Regions from separate parts of the Kitasatospora sp. NPDC052896 genome, predicted to be linked through region 2. Evidence: riboswitches for the same ligand, from Rfam matches in the RefSeq annotation. Region 2 holds a riboswitch; each other region holds the start of a gene.
The links. A riboswitch is a leader RNA that binds a small molecule or an ion and turns the genes downstream of it on or off. The one in region 2 is predicted to bind cyclic di-AMP.

Region 1: another riboswitch for cyclic di-AMP. It lies ahead of ACIGXM_RS17435 (NlpC/P60 family protein); the one in region 2 lies ahead of ACIGXM_RS36440 (transglycosylase family protein).
Region 3: another riboswitch for cyclic di-AMP. It lies ahead of ACIGXM_RS27725 (transglycosylase family protein); the one in region 2 lies ahead of ACIGXM_RS36440 (transglycosylase family protein).
Region 4: another riboswitch for cyclic di-AMP. It lies ahead of ACIGXM_RS07945 (transglycosylase family protein); the one in region 2 lies ahead of ACIGXM_RS36440 (transglycosylase family protein).

Annotation. Positions count from the first base shown of each region.
Region 1 covers NZ_JBITZU010000007.1:237,096-244,043, forward strand. Annotated here, with positions in the region: gene ACIGXM_RS17420 (glycosyltransferase 87 family protein) at 1-1,264, shown strand, start outside; gene ACIGXM_RS17425 (hypothetical protein) at 1,291-2,424, opposite strand; gene ACIGXM_RS17430 (NlpC/P60 family protein) at 2,466-3,536, opposite strand; gene ACIGXM_RS17435 (NlpC/P60 family protein) at 3,718-4,809, opposite strand; cyclic di-AMP (ydaO/yuaA leader) riboswitch at 4,813-4,963, opposite strand; gene ACIGXM_RS17440 (NlpC/P60 family protein) at 5,240-6,283, opposite strand; gene ACIGXM_RS17445 (NYN domain-containing protein) at 6,463-6,948, opposite strand, start outside.
Region 2 covers NZ_JBITZU010000045.1:10,058-17,005, forward strand. Annotated here, with positions in the region: gene ACIGXM_RS36425 (ATP-binding protein) at 1-208, shown strand, start outside; gene ACIGXM_RS36430 (DUF397 domain-containing protein) at 366-602, opposite strand; gene ACIGXM_RS36435 (hypothetical protein) at 1,003-1,968, shown strand; cyclic di-AMP (ydaO/yuaA leader) riboswitch at 2,660-2,834, shown strand; gene ACIGXM_RS36440 (transglycosylase family protein) at 2,841-3,950, shown strand; gene ACIGXM_RS36445 (LacI family DNA-binding transcriptional regulator) at 4,134-5,186, opposite strand; gene ACIGXM_RS36450 (glycoside hydrolase family 13 protein) at 5,188-6,912, opposite strand.
Region 3 covers NZ_JBITZU010000018.1:117,842-124,789, forward strand. Annotated here, with positions in the region: gene ACIGXM_RS27710 (RNA-binding S4 domain-containing protein) at 1-55, opposite strand, end outside; gene ACIGXM_RS27715 (alkaline phosphatase family protein) at 150-1,586, opposite strand; gene ACIGXM_RS27720 (peptidase S8) at 1,964-3,214, shown strand; gene ACIGXM_RS27725 (transglycosylase family protein) at 3,652-4,953, opposite strand; cyclic di-AMP (ydaO/yuaA leader) riboswitch at 4,966-5,125, opposite strand; gene ACIGXM_RS27730 (hypothetical protein) at 5,428-6,192, opposite strand; gene ACIGXM_RS27735 (RNA polymerase sigma factor) at 6,189-6,818, opposite strand.
Region 4 covers NZ_JBITZU010000002.1:403,865-410,812, reverse strand. Annotated here, with positions in the region: gene ACIGXM_RS07970 (hypothetical protein) at 1-435, shown strand, start outside; gene ACIGXM_RS07965 (hypothetical protein) at 463-1,011, opposite strand; gene ACIGXM_RS07960 (MazG family protein) at 1,077-2,075, shown strand; gene ACIGXM_RS07955 (SDR family NAD(P)-dependent oxidoreductase) at 2,123-2,545, opposite strand; gene ACIGXM_RS07950 (cytochrome P450) at 2,691-3,938, shown strand; cyclic di-AMP (ydaO/yuaA leader) riboswitch at 4,151-4,314, shown strand; gene ACIGXM_RS07945 (transglycosylase family protein) at 4,320-5,189, shown strand; gene eno (phosphopyruvate hydratase) at 5,378-6,667, shown strand; gene ACIGXM_RS07935 (septum formation initiator family protein) at 6,774-6,948, shown strand, end outside.

The sequences.
Region 1 (6,948 bases), on a different contig from region 2:
GATCGGCGCCTCCTGGGTCGCCACCCGGGTGCTGATCGTTCTGATGATCAGCGGAGTGCTGCGGATCAGCAACCTGGACGTCACCACCGACGTCTCGGTGATCTACCACGGCTGGTACCAGGTCTTGCAGACCGGCACCTTCCCGATGGACGACGTGACCTGGCAGTACCCGCCGGGCGCGGCCCTGGTGATGCTGCTGCCGGGCCTGCTGCCGTGGTCCTACCTGGTCTCCTTCTGGGTGCTGTGCGGCGTCTTCGACACCCTGGCGATGGGCATGCTGCTCCGGCACGGGATGCGCCGCGGCCGGTCGCTGGCGGGCTGCTGGGTCTGGGTGGTCGGCGTGCCGCTGCTGGGCCCGACGGTCTACTGCCGCTACGACATCCTGGTCACCGCGGTCGCCGTGGTGGGCCTGCTGGTGCTGCTGCGCCGCCCGGTGCTGGGGGGCATACTCCTGGGCGTCGGCGGGCTGGTCAAACTCTGGCCGATGCTGCTGCTGGCCGGCACCCCGCGCGGCCGGCGCACCCACCGCTCCTGGACCGCCGCCGCGGTCAGCGTCGCCACCCTGCTCTTCCTGATCGCCGCCGGCATGAACGGCGCCTTCCAGTTCCTCACCTACCAGGCCGACCGCGGCATCGAGGTGGAGTCGCTGGCCGCGGTCCCGCTGCACCTGGCCCGGCTGTTCGGCGGCTGGCACGGCCTGGTGATGATGAACTACGGCTCGGTCGAGTTCCTCGGCCCCTGGGTCGGCGTGATCTCCAAGGTCGCGGTCGGCCTCACCGTGGTCGGCTTCGGCTGGCTGCTGCTCTGGCGGGTGCGGGCCCGCCGTTGGCAGGCCTCGACCACGTACGACGCGGCGCTCGCCGCGTTGCTGGTCTTCACCGTCACCAGCCGGGTGATCAGCCCGCAGTACCTGGTCTGGCTGGTCGGCGTCGCGGCGGTCTGCCTCACCGTGCGGGGCACCACCCAGCGGCCGGTGGCGGCGATGATCCTGGTCGCCACGGCGCTGACCACGGCCGAGTTCCCGATGATGTTCGGCCAGATCACCAGCAGCGCGCCCTGGGGCGTGGCGGTGCTGACCGCCCGCAACCTGACCCTGCTCGCGGCCACCCTGCTCTCCTGCCGCCGGCTGTGGCGCTCCACGACGGGCGCCGGCCCGCAGCCGCCCGCCGACGCCGAGCCGGCCGAGCCCGAGCAGCCGTCCTACCCGGTCCGCCCGGGCATCGCGTACGAGCAGAGCCTGCTGGACGACATCCAGCGCGGCTGACGTCCCGGCCCGGCCGGCGAACGGCGTCAGCCCAACTGGCGGACGGTCTCCGCGATCCACTGCCGGGTGAAGGCGGCCAGCGTGCAGCCCAGCTGCTGCTGGAAGACCCGGTCCAGGTCGACGTCCGGCCCGGCCGCACCGACCGCCCGGTAGAACGCGACCAGCTTGGGCTGCCCGTAGCCGCGGGCGATCAGGTCGCAGGCCAGCCAGCCCTGCTCGTACGCCTGCGCGATCCCCGTCGAGCCGGCCCGGAAGTCGGCGTCGACGGGCAGCACGCTCGGGATCCGGCCGGCCGCCACGTCCGCGGCCAGCTCCGGGGCGATCTGCCGGGCGGTGCGTCCGGTGGCCAGGTAGCCGGTGTAGTCGGCGACCCCCTCGGAGAGCCAGAGCGGGGTCCACGGGTGGGTGTCGGCCCGGGTCGCCACGTGGGTGGCCTCGTGCGTGGTGACCACCTGCTTGCCGACCGCGCTGAGCTCCCGGTAGACGGCCGGATTGACCATTATCCGGTCGGCGGGGGTGTGCACCGGCGCCCCGGCGGCCGCGCTGGTGACCGCGGCCATGTCCTGGTAGGCGTCCGGCGAGACCGCCAGCAGCTGGGCGAACTGGTCCTCGGTGGCGGGCAGTTGGAGTACCAGCCGGCCCGCCCAGTCGGTCCCCCAGACTCCGCTCACCGCGGGCACCGCGCGGTCCGCCACGCCGGCCAGCTCGGTGAGTTCGGCCTGCTCGGCGCCCAGCACCAGGCAGAGCCGGCCGTGCGCGAGCCGGACCGGCCCCGCATCCCAGGGCGCGGCCGGCCCCTGCGGGGCCGGGCTCTCCGGGCCCAGGCCGCCGTCCGCGGTCAGGGCGAAGCGGCGCTGGAGCAGCGCCGGGTAGTCGTCGAAGCCCTGGAACCGGTAGGCGAGTTCGACACGGAGCGTGCTCGCGTCGCGGGCCGTCTCGCGGTAGCCGAACTCGGCCAGCGGCAGCCCGGCCAGCGGGCCGGCCCGCAGCGCGGCGGCGTGCGCGGCCAGCAGCCGGCCGGTCGGGTCCGCGGCGGCCGGCGCGGCCGGGCCGGCACCGGACGCCTGCGGCGGCACCCGGGGCAGCGACAGCCCGGTCAGCGAGCCGGCCACCAGCAGCAGCGCGGCACGCCGCGACAGCCCGTGGACGGCCGACGGCACGGGCTGCCCGAGGACGACCGCGGGGGCCGACCGCTCGCCGCTCAGGGCCGCACCACCGCCGCGACCGGCATCACCGCGACGCTCTCGTAGCGCACCCGGGCCCCCGGGTGCGGCGCGTGCACCACCGTGCCGCCGCCCACGTACATGCCGACGTGGTGCATGTCCTTGAAGAAGATCACCAGGTCTCCCGGTCGCGCCTCGGAGAGGCTGATCCGCCGCCCGCCGAAGGCCTGGGCCTGCGAGGTACGCGGCAGGGTCACTCCGGCCTGCCGCCAGCTCCAGTACATCAGACCCGAGCAGTCGAAGGCACCCGGCCCGGTGGATCCGTAGACGTACGGCGAACCGACCTTGCTGAGCGCGGCGGCCACCGCGACCGCGGCCCGGTCGGAGGCGGGCGGCAGGCTGGCCAGGTCGACCCGGTCCGCCCCGCGGCCGGCCCGCGCCTCGTCGGCGTCGTCCTCGGCGAGCTGGGCGCGCTCGGTCGCGTCCAGGCTGTCCAGCAGGGCCTGTGCCTTCTGCAGCCGCTGCTGGGTCCGCTGCTTGCTCTGCAACAGGGTCTGCCGCACCCCGTCGAGTTCGGCGAGCTTGCCGGTCGCCTCGGCCCGCTTCTGGTCGAGCCGGCGCTGCTGGTCCCGCACGTCGCGCAGCTTGGCGGCACGCTGCTGGGCGGCCTGGTCCAGGGTGCGGGCCCGGTTGAGGTAGGCCTCGGGGTCGGAGGAGAGGATCAGTTGGACGGTCGGGTCCATCCCGCCGGACCGGTACTCGGCCCCGGCCAGGGTGGCCAGGTCGCCGCGCATCCGGTTGAGCGTGTCCTGCGCGTCGGCCACCTGCTGCTGCAGCGCGCCGGCGTCGGCCTGCAACCGTCGCTGGGCCTCCTCGGCCGCGTTGGCCTTCTCGTTCTCCTGCTCGGCCTCCGTGTAGAGCTGGTCGACCTGGGCCTTGACGTCCTTCTTGTCCGGCTTCGGCGCGACCGGGGCGGCCTGACCGACGGCGGCGGTCATCGCCAGCGCCGTGGTCGCCGCGGCGGTGACCATCAGCGCCCGGGCGAGCCGTCGCGCGGCGCCCGGTTGGGAGGAACGGCCCGGAGTGACCGGGCGGTGCGGCATCACCATGGGGTGACGGCTCCAATCGCCGTGGAAGCTGAGATCCGAGCGCAGACGTTAGCGAGTCCCAGCGGGGGAGTCCAAACCCTTGCCAATGCGAATATTTGACCACTAATCGGACATCCGACCGAGCCAGAGTACGCCGACGGCCCGGCCTCCCTACGGGAGACCGGGCCGTGACGACGGAGAATCAGACCCGCACGATGGCCGTGATCGGCATGTCCGCGGCCGCCTCGTAGCGGACCACCGCACCGGTGTGCGGGGCGTGGATGACCTGGCCGCCACCCACGTACATGCCGACGTGGTCGCCGCCGTAGAAGATGATCAGGTCGCCGGGCTGCGCGTTGGCGAGGTTGGTGCCCTCGTTGGTGCCGTACGCCCACTGCTCCTGCGAGGTGCGCGGCAGCGAGACGCCGGCCTGCGCGTAGGCCCACTGCATCAGGCCCGAGCAGTCGAACGTGGTCGGGCCGTTGGCACCGTAGACGTACTCGTCACCGAGCCGGCTCTCCGCGGCGGCGATGGCGGCGGCGGCCTGCGCATTGGTCGCGCCGGTGGCGGCCGCGGCCCCGGTCAGGGTGCTACCAGCGGCGTGCGCGGCACGCGCGGCGGAGGCCTGGGCCTGCTGGGCGGCGGCCTGCGAGGCGGCGGCGGCCTGCGCCTCCTGCTCCTGCATCTGCTGGCGCTGCTGCGCGGTCAGCGTGTTGAGCAGCGCCTGCGCCTGCTGCAGCTTCGCCTGCACCGCGTCCTTGGCGGCCTGCAGGGTCTGCGTGGTGGCGTCCAGCTGGGCGAGCTTGGCCTGCGCCTCGGACTTGCTCTGGTCGAGCTGCTGTTGCTGCTGCTGCAGCTCCTTCAGCGTCTCGCTCTGGGTGCTGTTCAGCTGGCTGACCGAGCTGGCCTGGTTCAGGAAGTTGCCCGGGTTGCTGGTGAGCATCAGCTGGACGGTCGGGGATATCCCACCGTTCGCGTACTGGTCCGCGGCGACCTCGGCCAGCCCGCCCTGCAGCTGGGTGACCTGGTCCTGCTGCCGGGCCACCTGGTCCTGCAGCTGGCCGACCTGCTGCTGGAGCGCCTGCTCCTGGGCCTGCGCGCCGTCGTACTGCTGGGTGGCGGCCTCGGCCTGCTGGTTCAGCTGGTCAACCTGCGCCTTGACCTGATCGAGCGACGGCGCCGGGTCGGCGTGCGCGCTGCCCTGCGCGGAGAGCGCGACGGCGGTGGCGGCCGCGGCGGTCAGGATCGACGTGCGGGTACGGCCGGCGGGCTTGGGACGACGATGGGAACCCACGAATCCTTCTTCCTTCGACCGCCTACCGGGTGAGCTGACGGGTTCGGGCTGGAAGAGATGCCCTACGACGCCTCACCGGCCAGCAGGCCGACCTGGCGCCGATTCACCCCGAGGAACGTGGTTCCCCGGCTCCGGTCCGTGGCTCCCCCGCAGGGGTTCCCCGTCGGGCAGTCAACTGCCCGTGCCACTTTCCAGACTCGGCGGTACCCCCGCTGTCACCCCGGTCGGGTGATCACCGTCGCGGTGGTCAGGACCCCGACCCTAGTAACAGATCCGTGATCCGTTCAAATCCTTGTCAGAAAAAACTGATTAATTTGACGATGGGTGATACCGGAGTCACCCGGAGTGCAGCAGTGAGGGTGGCGTGGGTCACAGTGAAGGCTGTGACGGCCCGTCAGGCCGACCCCGTTCGGATGGGGTCGACGCGCGGTCAGACCCGGCGGATGGTGGCGATCGGTCCGATCACGCTGGCCTGCATGACCCGGACCACGTCACCGGTGTGCGGCGCGTGCACCACGTTGCCGTTGCCGATGTACATCCCCACGTGGTGCATGTCGCTGCCGTAGATCACCAGGTCGCCCGGCTGGGCGTCGGCGAGGCTGGGCACCTCGGTGCCGATCGTGCCCTGCTCCTGCGAGGTGCGCGGCAGCGAGACGCCGGCCTGCGCGTACGCCCACTGCATCAGGCCCGAACAGTCGAAGGTGGTCGGACCGGTGTGACCCCAGACGTACGAGTCGCCGAGCCGGCTGAGCGCGGCGGCCACCGCGGCCCCGGCGTAACCGGAGGCCGGCGGCAGGTTGCCCAGGTCGGCGCGGGCGGCACCGCGGGAGGCGACGTCGCCCTCGTCCTGCTGCTCGGCCGCCTGCAGGGCCGCCCGCTGGCTGGCGCTCAACGAGTTGAGCAGCGACTGCGCCTGCTGCAGCTTGGTCTGCACCTGGGACTTGGCGCTGTTCAGCGTGGTGGTGGTGGCGTCCAGCTCGGCCAGGGTGGCCGAGGCCTCCGCCTTCTCCTGGTTGAGCGTCCGCTCCTCGGACTGCAGCGACTTGAGCGCGTCGGTCTCGGTGGTGGTCGCCTGGTCCAGGCTGGCGGCCTGGGAGAGGTAGCCGGACGGGTCGGAGTTGAGCATCAGCTGTACCGACGGGTCGATCCCGTCGCTCATGTACTGCTCGCCGGCCACCGTGGCCAGACCCTGCTCCAGCTGGGTCACCTGGTCCTGGGCCCGGGCCACCTCGTCCTGCAGCTGGGAGGCCTGCTGGCGCAGCTGGTCGGACTTCTCCTGCGCACCGTCGAACTGCTGGGAGGCCTGCTCCTGCTGGGTGTTCAGGTTGTCGATCTGCGCCTTGACGTCGTTGACCGACGGCTGCGGATCGGCCCAGGCGCTCTGCGCGGAGAGGGCGACCACCGTCGCCGCGGCGGCGGTGAGCACGGCGACCCGGGCACGACTCGGCTGCTTGGCACGGCGGTGCGACGCCACGCGGGGCTCCTTCTTCCTGCGGTCTCACTCCATGGAGTGAGTGGCCGGAAAAATTGTTTTGACGCCAGACCCTAGTGAATGTCACATCGCCGCGCCACTCCCTTGGCCCTGCGAACCACCCCCGGTTCAGCGGCCGTCACGGCTTCCCCGCGACGCCGGCTCGGGCGCCCGAGCCGGCGTCAGCTGCGCGCGAGCCGGTTGAGCAGCAGCACCGAGGCGACCGGCCGGGCACCGGCCTTGCGCACGCCGTCGGCCACCTCGCGGTCGGCCGAGACCACCACCACCGGGCGGCCCTGCGGCTCGGCCCGGACCAGCTGGCGGATCAGCTCGTCCGCGGTCTGCCCGGTCCGGCTGAACCGCACCCGCACGCCACGCGGCGGCGCCATGATCACCGGGACGTCCAGGTCCTGCCCGTCGAAGACGCAGGTCACCTCGGCCTGGGTGCGCTGGGCCAGCATCGCCAGCCCGCCCAGCAGCCGCATCCGCTGCTGCTCCAGCGGCAGGGTCGGGTAGCCGGTCTTGGTCACGTTGTAGCCGTCCACCACCAGGTGGACCTGGGGAATCGCCAGCAGCTGGTCGAGCAGCGCCGGGTCGTCGTCGGCCAGTCCACGCCGGGCCACGTCGTGCGGCGAGGCCGAGCCGGGGACCACCGCGTCCACCAGGTC
Region 2 (6,948 bases):
CCCGGTGACCCGGGAGGCCGACTTCGTGGCCGAGTCGGGGCGGGGGCTGCACCTGGTGGACTCCTTCAGCCACTCCTGGGGCTGGCACCCACTGGCCGGGGCCGGGAAGGTGGTCTGGGCCCTGTTCGAGGCCGAGCTGCCCGCCCTCACCGGACCGGTCCGACCGAGCGAGCCGGTCACGCTGGGGCGCCACCGCCGCTCCGCCTGACCGCGACCACCGAACGCCGCGCGGCCGCGCGGCGTTCCGTCGCATCCACCCGCACCATCCGGGACCTCCCCACCCAAAAGCGCCGAACGCCCGCCCGAGAACGCCGAACGCCGCCGCGGCACGAACTCCCACGACGGCGCTGCCCGGGTCGGGCCGGTCAGCTCACCAGGTGATCGAACTCCCCGTCCTTCACCCCGAGCAGCAGGGCCGCTATCTCGTCCCTGGTGTAGATGAGGGCTGGGCCGTCCGGGAACCGCGAGTTGCGCATCGCCACTCCGCCGCCCGGGAGGGCGGCCAGCTCCACGCAGTTCCCCTTCGAGTTGCTGTACTGGCTCTTCTGCCAGACCACGCCGTCGAGGTCCGCAGCCGCCATGCCGTTGTACAGGTGATGCATAGAAATCTCCCAAGACCCTGGAGTACTCGTACTGACTCGGCGCCCGACCGTTCCGGCCGCCGGCCGCCTCCGGCTCGTACGGGCAGGGCAGATGCCTCACTTGTCGTGATGATAACGCCAGTGCACGTGCATCGGCATGTGAGTTTGCTCGTGCACCGGCGTGTACATGTCGTAACGATTCCCACGCTGGCGGGTGTGACTGGTGAGACATAAGTGGACATATGCCAATCTTCCGCCCAGCGGGCGGTGACCGGCAGTGGTCCGAGCAGAACGACGCGGAGAGGGAGGCCAACCGTTGCAGCGGGATCGAAAGATCAACTCCGCAGTGACCTCCTCACAATCCGTCACCTTGGGCAGCCGGCTGCGGAGTGCTCGCGGCGATGTCCTACGATCTCCGTCCATGAGCACTGCTGCCATCCCGGGCTCTTCTCTGCCCGTCCGCACGCCAGGCTCCCGTGCGCGGGGGCGCCACCGTCGGCCCGAGCGGCCCGAGGTTCCGACCGGCGCACCGACACTGGTGCTCGCGGTTCCGGGCGAGGCCACGCCCGAGGCGGTGGCAGTGGTGGACGAACTGCTCTCCGTGGTGCGCGGCGAGCACCTCGGCATCGAGGTGACCGCGGGTTGGCTGACGCCGACCGGGCCGGCGCCGACCGACGGCGAGCAGAGCGACGCGGAAGCCGGCCGGCCCAGCGTGGCCGAGCTGCTGCAGGCCGCCGCCGAGGCCGGGCTGCCCGCCCCGCTGCTGATGCCGCTGCTGGCCGGCCCGCACTCCGCCCTGACGGAGCTGCAGCACCTCGCCGAGCAGGCCGGATCCCCGCTGACCGAGGTGCTCGGCCCGCACCCGCTGCTCGCCGAGGCCGTGCACGTCCGACTCTCCGAGGCCGGCCTGGCCCGCGCCGACCGCGCCCGGCTGTTCGCCATCACCACGGCCGCCGACGGCGTCGTGCTGACCACGGTGGGCGGCCCGGAGGCCGTCGCCGCGGCGGAGATCACCGGCGTGCTGCTGGCCGCGCGCCTGGCGGTGCCGGTCGTCGCCGCGGCCCTGGACGTCCCCGGTGCGGTGGCCGCGGCCGTCGACCACCTGCGGAACACCGGTTCGCAGCGTCCGGCGCTGGCCCCGCTGGTGATCGGCCCCGAGGCGGACCCGGAGCTGCTGCGGGCCGCCGCCGAGGAGACCGGCTGCCCGAGTGCCGAGCCGCTGGGCGCCTATCCGACCGTCGGTCAGCTGGTGGCCACCAGCTACCTGGCCACCGTCGGGGTCACCCCGCCCGAGGCGCCGGCCCGGAGCAAGCGGGCCGAGGCGGACGGTGAGACCGCCGAGGCTGCCGAGACCCCCGAGGCCCCCGAGGCGGAGCAGGGCGAGTAGACGTAGTACCACCCCGGCCCTGGGCCGGTCATCCGCATCGCGGGTGGCCGGCCCAGGGCCGTTCCGTGCGCCCACCAGCCCGTCCAGGGGCCCCTGGCGGGGCGCGGACCGAGGACGCGGGCAACCGGCCGACCAGCAGCCCGTCAGCGTCTCCAGAGCGGCCGGGACGGCCCGGCGCTGGCACGGCAGTTGGAGACGATGTGTCCGATTTGCCCATGCCTGCCACGGGAGCGACCGAATCGCCCGGCGGAGGCCATAGCAGGACTCAAGTGTCCGCTGGGCGAACGGCATAGGAATTTTTAATTCTTCGCCAGTTCATCCGCCCGGACCACCGGATCCGGCTCCCGGTCCCACTGCGCGGATGTGGCGTGCGGTACACCGCGCCGGCCCTGACCGCGCGCCGACAAACCTCCGCGCGGACGCGGCGTCAGCCTTCCGATCCACTGAGGGGGAGGCAATTCCGCACACTGCCGGGCGGATTCGCAGAATTCGATCAAAGGGCCCCGGCAATGACCGCCGACAGCCTTTCAGTTGATCTCCGAAGCGGATCTTGAAAGGCCCCGGAAGCCACTGTGACCGGCGCCACAGCTGTTTGCTAATCGAATTTAAGTCTGGTTAACGTGCTCCCCGTTCGTGGTCACACGGACCCATCCCGCCGGACGCCGAATCCTGCCACCGGACGGGCTGGCCGTCGCAGACGACGCCGAGGCAGGAGCGGGGGAACCAGGTTTGCCGCCCCGGAACGGTCTTCGGACCGGGTACCGGGGCTAGGGGTGAAGCCGACCGCCGGAGAAATCCGAGCGGACGGCCGGGCAACTCCAGCCCGAATCCGACAGCTCACCTCGTAGGCGTAGGAGAGGAAACGCAACTTCATGCTGCCCACTTCTGGTACGAACCGCTCCACCCGCGTCCGCCGCGTGATCGCCGCGACCGGCCTCGTCGGTATCGGTCTGAGCCTTCCCTGCATCACCGCCACCACCGCGTCGGCCGCCACGGTCAGCACCTGGGACAAGGTCGCCCAGTGCGAGAGCGGCGGTGACTGGAGCATCAACACCGGCAACGGCTACTACGGCGGCCTGCAGTTCTCCGCCTCCACCTGGGCCGCGTACGGCGGCACCCAGTACGCCGCGCAGGCCAACCAGGCCACCGAGGACCAGCAGATCGCCATCGCCGAGAAGGTGCTGGCCTCGCAGGGCCCGGGCGCCTGGCCGGTGTGCGGCCCGAAGGCCGGCCTGAGCCAGGGCGGCTCCGCCCCGCAGATCAACCCCTCCGGCGCCGCCTCGACCAGCACCGCGTCGAACACCTCCACCACCCCCGCGCCGGCGCCGGCCGCCCAGGCCAGCAGCACCGGCTCGGCGGCCCAGGGCGACTACACCGTGGTGGCCGGCGACTGGCTGTCCTCCATCGCCACCAAGCACAACGTGGCCGGCGGCTGGCAGAAGCTGTACGCCATCAACAAGTCGGTGCTGACCCAGGGTCCGAACGCCATCTTCCCGGGCCAGCACCTGTCGCTGGGCTCCACCGCGACGGCTCCGGCCGCCGCCACCCCGGCTCCGGCCACCCCGGCTCCGGCCCAGCCCGCCCCGGCGACCAGCACCCCGGCCCCGGCCGCCCCGGCCTCCGGCGCGATGGCCACCGCGATCGCCTTCGCCGAGTCCAAGGTCGGCCAGGCCTACGTCTACGGCGGCACCGGCAACGGCGGTTGGGACTGCTCCGGCCTGACCCAGGCCGCGATGGCCGCGGCCGGGATCTCCATCCCGCGCACCGCCGCCGCCCAGGCCTCCGCCAGCACCCCGGTCTCGATGAACAGCCTGCAGCCGGGCGACCTGCTCTTCTGGTCGAACAACGGCAGCGACTCGGGCGTCTACCACGTCGCGCTGTACATCGGCGACGGCAAGTACGTCGAGGCGGCCAACCCGTCGGCGGGCGTCAAGTACGAGACCATCGCCAACTACACGCCGAACTTCGCCGGCCGGGTCTGACCTCCGCGCGATCGTCGGTAGGCAGCAGTACCAGGAGTTCGCGAGCAGCAGCGACGCCGGATGGCGGGTGCCCGGGAGGGGCGCCCGCCATCCGGCGTTCGCGGAGCCGCTGAAAGGGCGGGTGACCAGGTGGTCACCCGCCCCGGACCGGGCGCGCGCTCTGTCAGGACCGCGCGGCCGGCCTCACTCCCCCCGGTGCGGATTCGCCCCGGTGGAGCCGCGCATGACCAGCTCCGGCTGGAACATGAACTCGGCGCGCTGCCCGGGGTTCCCCCCGACCTCCTCCAGCAGCGCGTCCACCGCCGCGGTGGCCATCGCCTCGACCGGCTGGCGGATCGTGGTCAGCGGCGGCTCGGTGAACGCCATCAGCGGCGAGTCGTCGAAGCCCACCACCGAGACGTCGCCCGGCACGGTCAGCCCGCGCTGGCGCACCGCGCGGATCGCGCCCAGCGCCATCAGGTCACTGCCGCAGACGATCGCCGTGCAGCCGCGGTCCAGCAGCGCGCCGGCCGCCGAGTGGCCGCCCTCCACGCTGAACAGGGTGTGGTGCACCAGCTCCGCGGCCTGCTCGGCGCTGTGGCCGAGGACCGACTGCAGAGCCGCCGTGAAGCCCTCGATCTTGCGCAGCACCGGCACGTACCGGCGCTGGCCGACCGCCAACCCGATCCGCTCGTGGCCGAGTTCGGCCAGGTGCTGGACGGCCATCCGCATCGCGGCCCGGTCGTCCGGCGAGATGAACGGCGCGGAGATCTTCTCGCTGTAGCCGTTGATCAGCACGAACGGGACCTGCCGGCCGGCGAGCCGGGCGTAGCGCTGGTGGTCGGCGGTGGAGTCGGCGTGCAGGCCGGAGACGAAGACGATGCCCGCGACCCCCCGCTCGACCAGCATCTCCACCAGTTCGTCCTCGGTGGCTCCGCCCGGCGTCTGGGTGCACAGCACCGGCGTGTAGCCGTGCCGGCTGAGCACCTGTTCGATCACCTGGGCCAGTGCCGGGAAGATCGGGTTGCTCAGCTCCGGGGTGATCAGGCCGATCAGACCGGCGCTGCGCTGGCGGAGCCGGGTCGGCCGCTCGTATCCGAGCACGTCGAGCGCGGCCAGCACGGTCTGCCGCGTGGTCGCGGAGACACCTGCCTTGCCGTTGAGGACGCGGGATACGGTGGCCTCGCTGACCCCCGCCTGCGCCGCGATGTCGGAGAGTCGCGCCGTAGTCACGAGCCCAGAGCCTATTGCAACCATGTCAGACCGCCCACCAGGCGGTGCTGTCGGTGGGCAGCACGGTCTCGCCGTCCACCACCACGGTCTCCGCGGAGGAGAGCAGCAGCCGGCCGGGCGCCGGTATCCGGACCGGCTCGCCGGTGGTGTTGGCGGTGCAGACGAACGCTCCTCGCGGCGCCTCGCGACGGAAGGCGAGCACGCCCTGCGGCGCGTCCAGCCACTCGACCTCGGTACCCGCGCCGAGCGCGGGGTGCTCGCGGCGCACGGCCAGCGCGCTGCGGTAGAGCTCCAGGGTGGAGGTCGGGTCACCGGTCTGCGCCTCGACGCTGAGCCCGGCCCACTCGGCGGGCTGCGGCAGCCAGCTGGGGCCGCCCTCGGTGGGGCCGAAGCCGTAGGGGGCGCGCTGGCCGGACCACGGCAGCGGGACCCGGCAGCCGTCCCGGAAGCCGTCCTGGCCGCTGGCGCGGAAGAAGGACGGGTCCTGGCGGACCTCGTCGGGCAGGTCGGTGACGTCCGGCAGGCCGAGCTCCTCGCCCTGGTAGAGGTAGGCCGAGCCGGGCAGCGCGAGCATCAGCAGGCTGGCGGCGCGGGCCCGGCGCAGGCCGAGGGCCCGGTCGCCGGAGGTGCGGATCTGGGTGCCGCCGGGCGGGTTGGCGAAGCGGGTGGCGTGCCGGGTGACGTCGTGGTTGGAGAGCACCCAGGTGGTGGGGGCGCCGACCGGGCGCATCGACTCCAGCGAGACGTCGATCACCTCGCGCAGCGCGGTGGCCTCCCAGGCGGTGCTCAGGTACTGGAAGTTGAAGGCCTGGTGCAGCTCGTCGGGACGGACGTAGTTGGCGGTGCGCTGGACGGTCGGGGTCCACGCCTCGGCGACCGCGATCCGCTCGCCCGGGTACTCGTCGAGGATCCGGCGCCAGCTGCGGTAGATCTCGTGCACGCCGTCCTGGTCGAAGAACGGCATCACGTCGTTGCCGAGCAGCTTGAGCTGGTCGTGGCCGCCGAGGTCGGGCAGGCCGGGGGCCTTCACCAGGCCGTGCGCGACGTCGACCCGGAAGCCGTCCACGCCCATGTCGAGCCAGAACCGCAGGATCGAGCGGAACTCGTCGGCGACCGCCGGGTGCTCCCAGTTGAAGTCGGGCTGCTCGGGGGCGAACAGGTGCAGGTACCAGTCGCCCGGAGTGCCGTCCGGGTCCGCGCTGCGGGTCCAGGCCGGGCCGCCGAAGATGGACTCCCAGTCGTTGGGCGGCAGTTCACCGTTCACGCCCTTGCCGGGGCGGAAGTGGTAACGGTCGCGCAGCGCCGAGCCGGGCCCCTCGCGCAGCGCGCGCTGGAACCACTCGTGCTGGTCCGAGGAGTGGTTGGGGACCAGGTCGACGATGATCCGCAGGCCCAACCGGTGGGCGTCGCGGATCAGGCCGTCGGCGTCCAGCAGGGTGCCGAACATCGGGTCCACCGCGCGGTAGTCGGCCACGTCGTAGCCGGCGTCGGCCTGCGGGGAGGCGTAGAACGGCGACAGCCAGACCGCGTCGACGCCCAGATCGCGCAGGTAGGGCAGCCGGCTGCGGACACCCGGCAGGTCGCCCATGCCGTCACCGTTGGCGTCGGCGAAGCTGCGCGGATAGACCTGGTAGATCACCGCGTCCCGCCACCAGCCTCTGGGCGCACCACCGTTCGCGGTGGCCGCGGTGGCGGCGGGCGCGTCGGCCGCGGCAGCGGGCCGGGAGGCGTCGGCCAGGTTCTGGGTCATCGGTCTTCCCTCGGGGGGTTCGGTGTCGTCCCGGCC
Region 3 (6,948 bases), on a different contig from region 2:
GTCGGACGGACCAGACCCAGCTGTCCACCCGGACCGTGTCGTCATCGGTACCCATCCCTCGATCCTACGACCCCCCGGCCCCGCCCCCTCCTCGCGGCGGGGCAGGGTCGGGCCGGGGCGGGGCCGGAGCGCCGGGCGTGCCGTCATCGTCACCGCTGCGGCGGCACCTGCCGGCGGTGGCCCGGCTCCTGGCGCGGGAAGTGCTGGTCGGCGCCCGGCAGGGTGGGGGCCGGGTTGTCGGCCACCTCGCCTTCCGCCAGGGCGAGTTGGGCCGCGGTGTCGGGCAGCCGCGGGGCCCGCGCGGTGCCGTGGCGGAACTGGAACGCCGAGGTGAGGTCGCCGAACGTCTGCCGCCGCCAGTCGGTGACGTTCGCGGCCGTGACCCCGGTGAAGCACTCCAGGAACTGCAGCACCGAGGTGTGGTCGAACGGTTCCGAGGCCACCCAACCACCCACCGTCCAGGGCGAGATGATGATGCACGGCACCCGGAAGCCGCCGCCGATCGGCAGCCCGCCGATGAATTCGCCGGCGGTGCCCGCCCCCGGCACCGGCGGCGCCACGTGGTCGAAGAGCCCGTCGTTCTCGTCGTAGTTGAGGATGAAGACGGTCTTCGCCCAGACCTTCGGGTTCGACGCGATGGCCTCGATCTTGGAGGCGACGAAGTCGGCGCCGGCGGCCGGCAGGTAGTTCGGGTGCTCGGACTGGTAGCTGGTCGGCAGGATCCAGGAGACCGCCGGCAGCCGGTCGTTGCGCGCGTCGTCCTCGAAGGTGCCGGTCGGCTGCGCGGCCACGCCCTTGTCGTAGAGCGGGTCACCGGGCTTGGCCTGCTGGAAGTTGGCGAAGAGCGAGAGCACGTCGGTGTCGTAGTTGTCGGTCTCCTGGTAGACCTTCCAGCTCACCCCGGCCGCCTCCAGCTGCTCGGCGTAGGTGGTCCAGGTGAGCGGGGTCGGCGCGGCGTTCTGGATGATCGGGCCGCCCTGGGTGCCGGCCGGGTCGATGCTGCCGGTCATCCAGTAGAGCCGGTTGGGCCAGGTCGGGCCCTGCACCGAGCAGAAGTAGTGGTCGCAGATGGTGAAGTTCTCGGCCAGCGCGAACTGGAACGGGATGTCGTCGCGGGTGTAGTAACCCATCACGTACGGCCCGTTGACCCCGTCCGCCGCCCGGTGCGCGGGGAGCCACTGGTCCATCCTGCCGCCGTTCCAGGCCTGGTGCTGGACGGCCCAGGCGTGGCTGGTGGAGGGGATCGCCTGGGCGCTGGTGGTGCGGGTGTCCAGGTGGAACGGCAGCAGGTAGCCGTCCGGGTTGACGCTGTCGGGCTGGTAGAAGACCGGGCGGCCGTCGGGCAGTCGCAGGGCGTTCGGGTCGTCGAAGCCGCGCACACCGGACAGGGTGCCGAAGTAGTGGTCGAAGGAGCGGTTCTCCTGCATCAGCATCACCACGTGCTCGACGTCGCGTAGTGAGCTGCGCCGCGGCACTCCGGCCGCGACCGCCTGCTGCACGCTCGGCGGCAGCAGCGTCATCGCCGCCGCTCCACCGGCCACGCCGGCCGCCGCGCCGAGCAGCCTGCGTCGGGTCATTCCGGACATTTGTTTCTCCTGCCTCTCCGTCAGTTCACGCCTGGTACGGGGCAAATGGCCGTGCCGATCCGGGTACGACTCTGGCCCACCGCGCAGCCGCGGTGTGGGAGGTGTTCGGTGAACAAATCGAAAACGTCCGGAATCCGGCGTCCCTACTGGCCGGAACCGGAGCTGGGTCGAATTCTCATCGTGGACGGTGGGGAAGATCCGTTCGAACTCTTGTTGATCAGGTCATGTCTTAACTAGCCTCGTCCGCGAGCCGGCCCGCTCCCCACCCGGAGCCGGTTCGACCCAGCACGCGCGCACCCCGTCGCGGGGACAACCCTGTCCTCGCGCGGTCCCCCACACCTGCAACTCCAGGTTCACCAACCACAGGAGACAGTCCGTTGCGCCTCGCGACCTTCACCCCCACATCCGCCACGTCCCGAAGAATCGCCATCGCCCTGGCCGGTACGGCCTCGCTGGCACTCTCCGCGTTCGCGGCGGCCCCGGCCGACGCCGCCCCGCTGACCTCCAGTCACGACGGCAGCTCCTGGGTCCGCTCGTGCGCCGTCCCGACGGCCGGTCAGATGGCCTGTGACGCACTGCGGGTCACCAGCGTCGTCCAGCACGTCAGCCCGCTCGGCATCAGCGCCAACGCCACCCCCTCGGGCTACGGTCCGAGCGACCTGCGCAGCGCGTACAACCTCCCGGCGAACGGCGGCGCGGGCCAGACCGTGGCCATCGTGGACGCCTACAACGACCCCAGCGCGGCGTCCGACCTGGCCGTCTACCGCGCGCAGTACGGCCTGCCCGCCTGCACCACCGCCAACGGCTGCTTCAAGCAGGTCAGCCAGACCGGCAGCACCACCTCGCTGCCCACCAACAACTCCGGCTGGGCGGGCGAGATATCGCTGGACCTGGACATGGTCTCGGCGATCGCGCCGAACGCGCACATCATCCTGGTCGAGGCCAAGAGCGCGACCACGGCCAACCTGGGCACCGCGGTCAACGAGGCGGTCAAGCTGGGCGCCAAGTTCGTCTCCAACAGCTACGGCGGCAGCGAGTCCTCCTCGGACCCCAGCTACGACACCAGCTACTACAACCACCCGGGTGTCGCGATCACCGCCAGCTCCGGTGACGGCGGCTACGGCGTGGAGTACCCGGCGGCCTCGCGGTACGTCACCGCGGTCGGTGGCACCTCGCTCAACAAGGCTTCCAACAGCCGCGGTTGGAGCGAGTCGGCGTGGTCCACCAGCAGCACCGAGGGCGCCGGCTCCGGCTGCTCGGCGTACGACGCCAAGCCGACCTGGCAGAAGGACACCGGCTGTTCGAAGCGGACCGTCGCGGACGTCTCGGCGGTCGCCGACCCCGCCACCGGCGTCGCGGTCTACCAGACCTACGGCGGCTCCGGCTGGAACGTCTACGGCGGCACCAGCGTCGCCTCGCCGATCATCGCCGCGGTCTACGCCGACGCCGGCGCGCCCTCGGCGAGCTACCCGGCGGCCGACGCCTACGCCCACCCGAGCGCGCTCTGGGACGTGACCACCGGTTCCACCGCCACCTGCTCCCCGTCCTACCTCTGCACGGCGGGCCCCGGTTACGACGGCCCGACCGGCCTGGGCACCCCGGACGGACTGGCCGCCTTCACGGGCTGACGGCCGTCCGGGGACGGGGGTGACGCGCGGGCCGTCGTGGTCGGACGGCGGCCCGCGCGTCACCATCCCCGCCGCCGTCCGCGCGGTTCGCGGGGGCCGCGCGGACGGCGGTGATCCCGCCCGGGCACGGGGGCCGGGCGGGATCACCATCTGCCGCGTGCCGGGCCGGCTCAGGATCGGCGGGCGGGGCCCGGTGGTCGGGATGCCGCGGACTCCGGCCCGATCGCCGACCGGGCGCACGGGAACGGCGTTGCGGGAGCCATCGGGTACGGACGGGTCCAACGCGCGGTACGCCCGATCGTGTGACCCCCACCTGCCGGCACGGCCTCACCCTCGTGGCCGGGGGCTCGGCGCGGCCGCGGTGTCCGCTTCCCCCGCCGCGCGGCACGAGCTCGCGCCCGCCGGGGCGGCGGGCGCGAGCCGCGGGTGAGCCGGGGTCAGGGGAGCTGGAGCTGCTGGCCCGGGTGGATCAGGTCGGGGTTGGTGCCGACGGTCGAGGCGTTGTCCTGGTAGAGGCCGTTCCAGCTGGGCAACTGGTGGGACTGGGCGATGCCGGAGAGGGTGTCGCCGGTGGCCACGGTGTAGGTGCCGGCCGCGGCCGTGCCGCCGGACGGCGCGGGGGCCGGGGTGGTGGCGGACGGCGCGGGGGAGGCGGGAGTGGCCGGGGCGGCCGTGCTGCCCGTGCTCGTGCCAGCGCCCGTGCTCGTGCCAGCGTCCGTGCTCGTGCCCGTGCTCATGCCGGTGGCCGGGGTGGCGGGTGCCGCCGGGGTGGTCGGTGCCGTCGGCGTGACCGGGGTCGTCGTGGTCGTCGTGCCGGTCGACGGCGTGTCCGTGCCGCTGCCCGCGCTGCCCGGCGTGCCGGGCGCGGCCGTGCCCGTCGCGCCCGTGGTGCCCGTCGTGCCCGTGGTACTGCCGGACGTCGGGGTGGTGGGCGTCGTCGGCGTGACCGGGGTCGCCGTGCCCGTCGTGCCCGGCGTACCCGTCGTGCCCGGGGCGGGCGACGTCGTCGGAGCGGTGGGCGTGGCCGTGGTGCCCGTGGTGCCCGTCGTGGTGGGTGTGGCCGTGGTGCCCGTCGTGCTCGGCGTGGTGGGCGTGACCGGAGTGGCGGGCGTGACGGTCGCGCTTCCGCCCGCGCTCGGCTGCGCGGTCGCCGCCGCCCCCGTGTGCTCGAGGTAGACGGACTGCTGGTTCGTCCAGTACCAGACGCCCCCGGACTGGTACCAGTACACGCCGTCGTACCCGTCCCACCCGCCGTGGCCCGGGAAGGTCGGGTCGTCGGGACCCGCCAGCACCGTGCTGCCGCCGGCCGGTGCCGGAGTCGCCGGAGCGGGCTGGCTGGTGTTGAGCACCGGCGTCGGCCCGTCGCTGCTCAGGCCGGCGGAGTCGGAGCAGTTCGGCCAGGCGCTCGGCCCCTGGTGGGCCAGCACCTTCTCGGCGATGGCGATCTGCTGGTCGGGGGTGGCGTGGTCGGGCTCGGCGGCGTACTTGTCGCCGCCGTACGCGACCCAGGTCCGCTGGGTGAGCTGTAGGCCTCCGTAGAGCCCGTTCCCGGTGTCGGCGGTCCAGTTCCCGGCGGTCTCGCACTGGGCGACCGTGTTCCAGGCGCTGACCGGGGCGGCGTGCGCGCTGGTCGCGGTGAGCAGCGGCAACGCTATGCCCGCGCCCGCCACGCCGGCGGCGACCACGGCGCGGTCGGCCTGGGTGGGGCGACGGTGACGGCCGGAACCGGAAAACACCATGATGTCCCTCTGTGTCCCTCTCCGCACGCCTGCGAGGTGAGCTGTCGGGTTCGGGCCGGGAGGTGGCCCGGCCGCCCGCCGGAGGACCCGGCGCGCGGCTTCACCCCTAGCCGTGGGGACGGCACCAAACCTGGGTCCCCCACCCCTGCCCATGGGTGGTCGGCTTCCCTCCCGCGGCGGGCAGGGCTCGGCGTACCGCGGTCGGCAGTCCGCAGCTGCGGACTGCTGGGAGACTAGAGGGATCATCAGCTTGATAACAAGCCGGCATCGTGCGCATCACACAAAAATCACGTCATGCGATTGGAGAGTGACGCCCCGCCGATCGGCGGTCGGTTCACGGACCGGCCTGATCTGGCAAGGTGAGGCGGTCGCCGGTGTTCCGCAACGATGGCTGAACCCACCCGGAACAACAGTCGAACAAATTCGTGTCCGCCTCACCAGGCCGAGGCGCCCCTCGGCGCCTCCGGGCAGGCCTCAGCACGTCGACGCCAGATCGCCGACCAGGGTGTCGGAGGGCTGCGGGATCTCCCCGAAGTCGTCGTCGTTCGCCGTGACCACCAGCCGGTTGATCACCGCCTCCAGCCGGATGGGCAGCCGCGGCAGCAGCCCCCGGTGGCAGCGGGCCAGGATGTCGCGTCGCACCTCCTCCGGCAGCAGCGGGGCGCCCCCGCGCACCGCCGCCGTGGCCAGCCCCCGGTTCGGCCGCGGCCGCGGATGGCCGGCCAGCCGGTCCGCCTGGGCACGCCAGTAGGCGGCGTCCCGGGGCTCGCCGAGCAGCAGGTGGTAGAGGTGCAGGCAGTACGCGGCGGTCTGGCTGCCGCCGCCCGCCGCGAACTGCCACCAGAACTGCGCCGCGTCCGTCCGGTCGGTCAGGTAGAGCAGCCCCGCGAAGACCAGCGCCCCCTCGGGGTGGATCCGGGCGGAGTTGACCAGCAGGTCGAGGCTGTGCGCGGCCTGCGGGGCGTTCAGCACCAGCGCGGTGACCAGGGCGAGTTCGTGGGTCGCCTGCTCGTGCTCGGACGGCAGCCGGACGGGCGCCGCGCTGATCCGGTCCGGCTCGTGCGCCGGCAGCCGGGACGCGCCGCTGAAGACGATCACCGGCGGCTCGGCCCCGGCGCCGGACCGCCCGTCGTGCGCCGGCCCGCCGGTCGGCGCACGGAACCGGCCCGCAGTGCCGTTCCGGCGGTCGTGCGGGCGGCGGCGGGACGGCAGGCCGTGCTGGTGTTCCCCGGCGGTCATGGCGCTCCTTGCGAGTCGGCCGGTTCGGGCAGCTCGAGGGCCCGGGCGAGGTTGCGGTGGGCGTGCCGCAGGTGGGAGCGCACGGTCGCGGCCGGCCGGCCGAGGTACTGCGCGATCTCCTCCTCGTCCATGTCCAGCACGTACCTGAGGACGATGACATCGTGCTGGCGCTCCGGCAGGCCCAGGATCGCGGTGTGGAGGCCGCGTCCCTCGGGGAGTTCGCGCCGGCCGTCCCCGGGGCGGCCGGCGCGGAGGCGCCGGACCACGGTGTCGAGCACCGCACTCTCCAGCAGGGCCGGTTGCCGCCGCCCGGTGTGCAGCATCCAGGCCGCGACGTGCTCCTTGAGCAGCCGCCAGGCGTAGGTGGCGGGGATCTCCTGGCGGAGCGCCAGCGCCCAGCGTTGCCGTAGGTGGGCCTTCATGCCGGCGACCACCAGGGCGGCGTCCTGGTCGCTGCCGACCTGGGTCAGCGCGAAGCCGTGCCAGGCGCGCTCGTGGGTCTCGCAGAACGCCTGGAGTGTGAGGAGCAGCCGGCCGTCCGCCGGCGTCGCCTCGCCGCCCTCGGTCACGGTCCGCCCTCCCCGGTGCCCACCGGGTTGCGGCGGCACGCCCCTGTCGATCGTCATTCGGCCCTCCAGGACCGGCGGCCGTGGTCCACGGCCGGTCGTCCGCCGGGGACCGGAGCGACCCCCTCGGGAACATCACAGCGCATCGGGCGGCCTGTGACGCAAGAAGATCGGCACAACGGTTACTAGC
Region 4 (6,948 bases), on a different contig from region 2:
AGCGGCCCGTACCAGGAGCAGAGCGGCCTGGTCGGGGTGACGGTGTCGAACATGGTGCTGGAGCAGGTGGTCGACCACGCGGTCGCCGAGCACGGCCTGACCGTCACCCAGGCCGAGATCGACCAGGCCCGGCAGGAGCAGGCCCAGGCGTGGGGCGGCGAGGCCGGCCTGGAGCAGATGCTGCTGCTCAAGCACGCGGTGCCGGCCGCCCGGATCGACGACTTCTACCGCGAGCAGCTCGGGCTGTGGAAGCTGGCCGCGCTCACCGGCAACCAGCTCGGCACCAACGACGGCAACGAGGCCGTGCACCAGCTGCTCACCCAGGCCTCCGCCGAACTGAAGGTCTCGGTCAACCCGCGGTACGGCACCTGGGACCCGCAGCAGACCGTGCTGGACAGCCCCTCCGCGGACTGGCTGACCCAGCCCAACGCCTGAGCCGGTGGGCCGGGCCGCGTCCCGCGGTCAGGACCAGGCCGAGATCACCACGCCGGCGGTGGCCACCAGGACGCTGCCGAGCACGCTGGAGGTGATCACCTGCCCGGCGATCCGCTCACCGCGGGACACCACCTTCCGCTTCGGCGGCTCGGTCACCAGCGCGACGGCGTACGCGCCGACCGCCACGACCAGCAGCAGCAGCGCCAGCGAGTAGGCGATCGTGTCGGCGCCCACCTCGTGGAGGTCGTCCGGGGCGTCCAGCTGCATCGGGACGGGCCGCAGCACCGGCACGGCCCGGTCGATCGAGAGGTTCGGGTCGTCGACCTTCCCGTCGTCGGAGCGGAACTCGCCCGCGCAGGTGGTGCCGGAGCCCCGCCCGCTTCCGGCGCTCTGGCAGCCCACCGCGCGGAACGTCCCGGGGGTGCCCGCCAGCCGCAGCTCGTAGGCCAGGTCGTCGGCGCAGTAGGCCAGCCCGAACAGCGCGACGAGGAGGACGACGGTCGCCGTCTTCCAGCACCGTTTGCGTCGCCGCTCCGTGGTTCGCTGCTTTGACCTGGGCTTCTTCTTCGCTGGCACGGCGGTCACGGTAGCGCCGGCCTCCTGTGACGCTCCGGTCACCCCCGGGCGGTAGGTTCGACGGTGTGGAGACCTCGAAGCTGACCCTGCTCACCACCACCCACCGCGTCGCCCCCGGCCTGCTCAGCTGGCCGGCCTGGGAGGCGCTGCGCGCGGCGCCGCTGGTGCTCGCCGCCGACCCGGCGCACCCGCAGCTGCCGGCGCTGGCCCGGGCCGGCGTGACGGTGGAGCTGGTCGAGCGCGGCACCGCGCCGGCGCTGGCCCGGCTGCTGACCGAGCGGGCACCACTGGTCTGGCTGGGCAGCCCGGACGGCGACCCGGGGCTGACCGACGCGCTGGCCCGGCTCGCGGTGGAGGAGGCCGGCGAGGCACCGGAGATCGAGCTGCTGCCCGGCTCGTACGACCTGCCCGGTGCCCGGTTGCTCGACCTGGTCACGGTGATGGACCGGCTGCGCTCGCCCGGCGGCTGCCCGTGGGATGCCGAGCAGACCCACGCCTCACTGGTGAAGTACCTGGTCGAGGAGGCCTACGAGCTGGTCGAGGCGATCGAGGAGGGGGACCGGGAGACGCTGCGCGAGGAGCTGGGCGACGTGCTGCTGCAGGTCTTCTTCCACGCCCGGATCGCCGAGGAGCACCCGGCGGACCCGTTCTCGATCGACGAGGTGGCCGGGGACATCGTCGAGAAGCTGACGTACCGCCACCCGCACGTCTTCGGCGACAGCGCCGCGTCGACCACCGACGAGGTGGAGGCCAACTGGGAGGCCCTCAAGGCCGCCGAGAAGCAGCACCGGGAGTCGGTGCTGGACGGCGTGCCGGCCGGGCTGCCCGCCCTGGCGTACGCGGCCAAGCTGGTCTCCCGGGTCCGCCGGGCGGGCTTCACGGGCGCGCCGGACGCGCCGTACCGGCTGCCCGCCGAGCTGGACGAGGGCAGCGCCGGCGAGCTGCTGCTGGCCGTGGTGCAGCGCGCGTACGACGCGGGGGTCGACCCGGACGCCGCGCTGCGCGCCGCCGCCCGCCGCTATCGCGCCGCGGTGCGCGCCGCCGAGGGGCACCCGGCCGACTGACCGGCGGCGGAGGCCCGGGCCGGGCGGGCTGGGCGCCCCCGGTCGGATCAGGAAGCCTGCGGGGCCGGCGTGCCCGCGACGACGCGCTGCGGCGGGACGACCGCGCAGATCGCCTCGCCCAGCGGGTCGAGCAGTTCGGCCAGCCGGTCCAGGTGGCCGGGCAGCTCGTCCAGCGCGACGATCCGCTCGCCGTCCGGGCCGGCGACGCAGAACAGGTCGATCCGGCCGAGGTGCTTCTCGGCGGTGTCCACCAGCGCGGCGATGTCGCTGGGCTGGTGGACGTCGCCGCTCACCCCGACCACCGGGCAACCCGGGCGGTCCAGGTCGGCGGCGAGGTCCTCGGCGATCCCGGCCCGGGGGTCGGCGATCAGCAGGCCGGTGGCGCCGGCGGCGACGAACCGGCGGGCGAGTCCCGCACCGTCGCCGCCGTCGAGTACCGCGATGACCACCACTGCCCCGGCTACTCGCATGGCTGCTCCTCCTTGGGGGGACGCCACCGCACTGGCGTCCGCCTATGGCTATCCGAGGATCGTAGGCACGGCGCGACCCTCCGCAACAGGGATTACCCGTCAGGTGACCAGGCTCACTCCTGATCGGACCGGATAACGTCGGGTCATGCTGGAGCCGTCAGAGACACCCATGCCACCCCTGTTCACCTGGGAGTTCGCCGCCGACCCCTACCCGGCGTACGCCTGGCTGCGAACGCACGCCCCCGTGCACCGGACCACCCTGCCCAGCGGGGTGGATGCCTGGCTGGTGACCCGGTACGCGGACGCCCGGCAGGCGCTGGCGGACGGCCGGCTCTCCAAGAACCCGGCGCACCACAGCGAGCAGGCCCACCGCACCGGGCGGGTCGGCATCCCCGGCGAGCGCAGCGCCGACCTGATGACCCATCTGCTGAACATCGACCCACCGGACCACACCCGGCTGCGCCGGCTGGTCTCCAAGGCCTTCACCCCGCGACGGGTGGCCGCCTTCGAACCCCGGGTGCAGCAGCTGACCGACCGGCTGATCGACTCCTTCGCCGCCCGGGGCTCGGCCGACCTGATCCACGAGTTCGCCTTCCCGCTCCCCATCTACGCGATCTGCGACCTGCTCGGCGTGCCGGCCGAGGACCAGGACGACTTCCGGGACTGGGCCGGGATGATGATCCGCCACGGCGGCGGCCCGCGCGGCGGGGTGGCCCGCGCGGTGAAGCGGATGCGGACGTACCTGGCCGAGCTGATCCACCGCAAGCGGGCCGACCTGGGGGACGACCTGATCTCCGGTCTGATCCGGGCCAGCGACCACGGCGAGCACCTCACCGAGAACGAGGCCGCCGCGATGGCCTTCATCCTGCTCTTCGCCGGCTTCGAGACCACCGTCAACCTGATCGGCAACGGCACCTACGCGCTGCTCCGCAACCCGGAGCAGCGGGCGCTGCTGCAGGGCGCGCTCGCCCGCGGTGAGCGGGGGCTGCTGACCACCGGCGTCGAGGAGCTGCTGCGCTACGACGGCCCGGTGGAGCTGGCCACCTGGCGGTTCGCCACCGAGCCGCTGACCATCGGCGGGGTGCGGATCGCGGCCGGTGACCCGGTGTTGGTGGTGCTCGCGGCGGCCGACCGGGACCCGGCCCGGTTCGCCGCCGAGAACACCCTGGACCTGGCCCGGACGGACAACCCGCACCTGGGTTTCGGTCACGGGATCCACTACTGCATCGGCGCCCCGCTGGCCCGGCTGGAGGGGCAGATCGCGCTGGCCACGCTGCTGACCCGATTGCCGGATATTCAGCTGTCGGCGGATCCGGCCGAGTTGCGTTGGCGCGGCGGACTGATCATGCGTGGCCTGCGGGAACTCCCGGTGGCGTTCACGGCCGAGGGCTGACGGCGTGTCGGATTCGCCCCGGTGTGACCGAATCTGAATACCCATCAATGCGGACATATGCCCGTCGTTGGTAGGCGATCCATGACGGTCCGTAATTTTCATGTGATGTATGCGATATGAGCTTGTGATTGGTCTGCCCATCTGTCTACTCTCCGTGGAGTTCGCAGCTGCGGACCCCGTGCGCGGAACGCCGAATCCTGCCCGCCGCGCCATCGGGACACCGACCACACCCTGGGCAGGGGCGGGGGACCCAGGTAATTCCGCCGTTCCCCACGGCTAGGGGTGAAGCCGCCCGCCGGAGCGATCCGGACGGACGGCCGGGCCACCTCCCGGTCCGAACCCGACAGCTCACCTCGCAGGCGTGCGGAGAGGGAAACCTTCATGCTGCTCACCGGAACAGGCCGTCATCGTCGTCGCACCAATACCGAGAAGGCCATCGCCGCGGCCGGCGTGGCCGGAGTCGGACTGGCGATGCCGCTGCTCACCGCGACCGGCGCGCACGCCGCCACCGCATCGGTCTGGGACAAGGTCGCGAACTGCGAGAGCACCGGCAACTGGAGCATCAACACCGGCAACGGGTTCTACGGCGGCCTGCAGTTCACCTCCTCCACCTGGGCCGCGTACGGCGGCACCCAGTACGCCCCGCAGGCCAACCAGGCCACCCGGTCCCAGCAGATCTCCGTCGCCGAGAAGGTGCTGGCCGACCAGGGACCGGGCGCCTGGCCGGTCTGCTCGGTCAAGGCCGGCCTGACCGCCGGTGGCGCTCCCGCCGCGGTCGACACCTCGTCGTCGTCGGGCTCGTCGTCGTCGGGCTCGTCCGCGCCGGCCGCCCGCACCAAGGCCGCGCCGCAGGCCCAGTCGCACGCTCAGGCGCCGCAGGCCCAGCCGCAGCAGAGCGGCCCGGTCTTCCAGGGCAAGGCCGGTTGGGACCCGGCCGCCAAGGTCTTCTGGTACCAGAAGGACGGCGGCTGGTACTGGACCAGCCACCAGAGCGTCTACGACCAGTACGCCGGCGTGTCCGCGCAGGCCCCGGCGGCGCCGGCCGCCGCCCCGGCCGCCACCCCCGCCGCCGCCGCGCAGGGCACCGGCTCGGGCCACGACTACACCGTGCGTCCCGGCGACACGCTCTCCATGATCGCCCAGACCCAGCACCTCCAGGGCGGCTGGCAGGCGCTCTACGACGGCAACCACGGCACGATCGGCGGCGACCCGGACCTGATCATGCCCGGTCAGGTGCTGCACCTCGGCTGAGCCGGGCGGCGCGTGCGGGGCGATCAGGTTGCCCCGCACGCGCATTCGGGTGAACTACCGGCCGGTAGTCCGACCACACGCCGAGACGGGGAGCCAGGTCCGGGCGGCCGGACCGGTGGGTGCGGTTAGGCTCTGGTCGTACGACCCGTTCCACGTCCCCCGGACCGCTTCCGCATAGGAGATGCCTCGTGCCGTCCATTGATGTCGTCGTAGCCCGCGAGATCCTCGACTCCCGCGGCAACCCCACGGTCGAGGTCGAGGTCGGCCTCGACGACGGCAGCACCGGCCGTGCCGCTGTCCCGTCCGGCGCCTCCACCGGTGCCTTCGAGGCCCTGGAGCTGCGCGACGGCGACAAGAACCGCTACTTCGGCAAGGGCGTCGAGAAGGCCGTCCTCGCCGTGATCGAGCAGATCGGCCCGGAGCTGGTCGGCTACGACGCGACCGAGCAGCGGCTGATCGACCAGGCGATGCTGGACCTGGACGCCACCCCCGACAAGTCCTCGCTCGGCGCCAACGCCATCCTGGGCGTCTCGCTCGCCGTGGCGCACGCCGCCTCCGAGGCCAGCGACCTGCCGCTGTTCCGCTACCTGGGCGGCCCGAACGCGCACGTCCTGCCGGTCCCGATGATGAACATCCTCAACGGCGGCTCGCACGCGGACTCCAACGTCGACATCCAGGAGTTCATGATCGCCCCGATCGGCGCGGAGTCCTTCTCCGAGGCCGTCCGCTGGGGCGTCGAGGTCTACCACACGCTCAAGGGCGTGCTGAAGGAGCGCGGTCTCTCCACCGGCCTCGGCGACGAGGGCGGCTTCGCGCCGAACCTGGACAGCAACCGCGAGGCGCTCGACCTGATCGTCGAGGCCATCAAGAAGGCCGGCTACACCCCGGGCAAGGACGTCGCGCTCGCCCTGGACGTCGCCTCCTCCGAGTTCTACAAGGACGGCGCCTACCAGTTCGAGGGCAAGGCGCTCTCCTCCGCCGAGCTCGGCGCCTACTACGCCGACCTGGTCGCCAACTACCCGCTGGTCTCCATCGAGGACCCGCTGGACGAGTCGGACTGGGAGGGCTGGAAGGCCCTCACCGACGAGCTGGGCGCCAAGGTGCAGCTGGTCGGTGACGACCTGTTCGTGACCAACCCGGCCCGCCTGGCCAAGGGCATCGAGACCGGCACCGCCAACGCGCTGCTGGTGAAGGTGAACCAGATCGGTTCGCTGACCGAGACCCTGGACGCCGTCGAGCTGGCCCAGCGCAACGGCTACCGCTGCATGATGTCGCACCGCTCCGGCGAGACCGAGGACGTCACCATCGCCGACCTCGCGGTCGCCACCAACTGCGGCCAGATCAAGACCGGTGCCCCGGCCCGCTCGGAGCGCGTCGCCAAGTACAACCAGCTGCTGCGCATCGAGGAGATCCTCGACGACGCCGCCGAGTACGCCGGCCGGGCCGCCTTCCCGCGGTTCCGCTCCGCGGACCAGTAAGCACAGCGAGTTCGAGGGCTGACACGCCCGTACTTCGCCGTCCGGTGCCCCGCCGTTCACCCCGTAGGGTGGACGCCGGGGCACCGGTGCGAACGGAGGGGTAGCGATGGCAGGCTGGAAGATCCCGGGACTGGCGGCGCGGCCGCGCTTCACCAGCCGGGCCACCGTGCTCGTCCTGGTGCTCTGCGCGCTGGTGGCGATCCTCGCCTACCCCACCCGCCAGTTCCTCTCCCAGCGCTCCGAGATCAACGCCCAGCGGGTCACGGCCGAGCAGGCCCGGA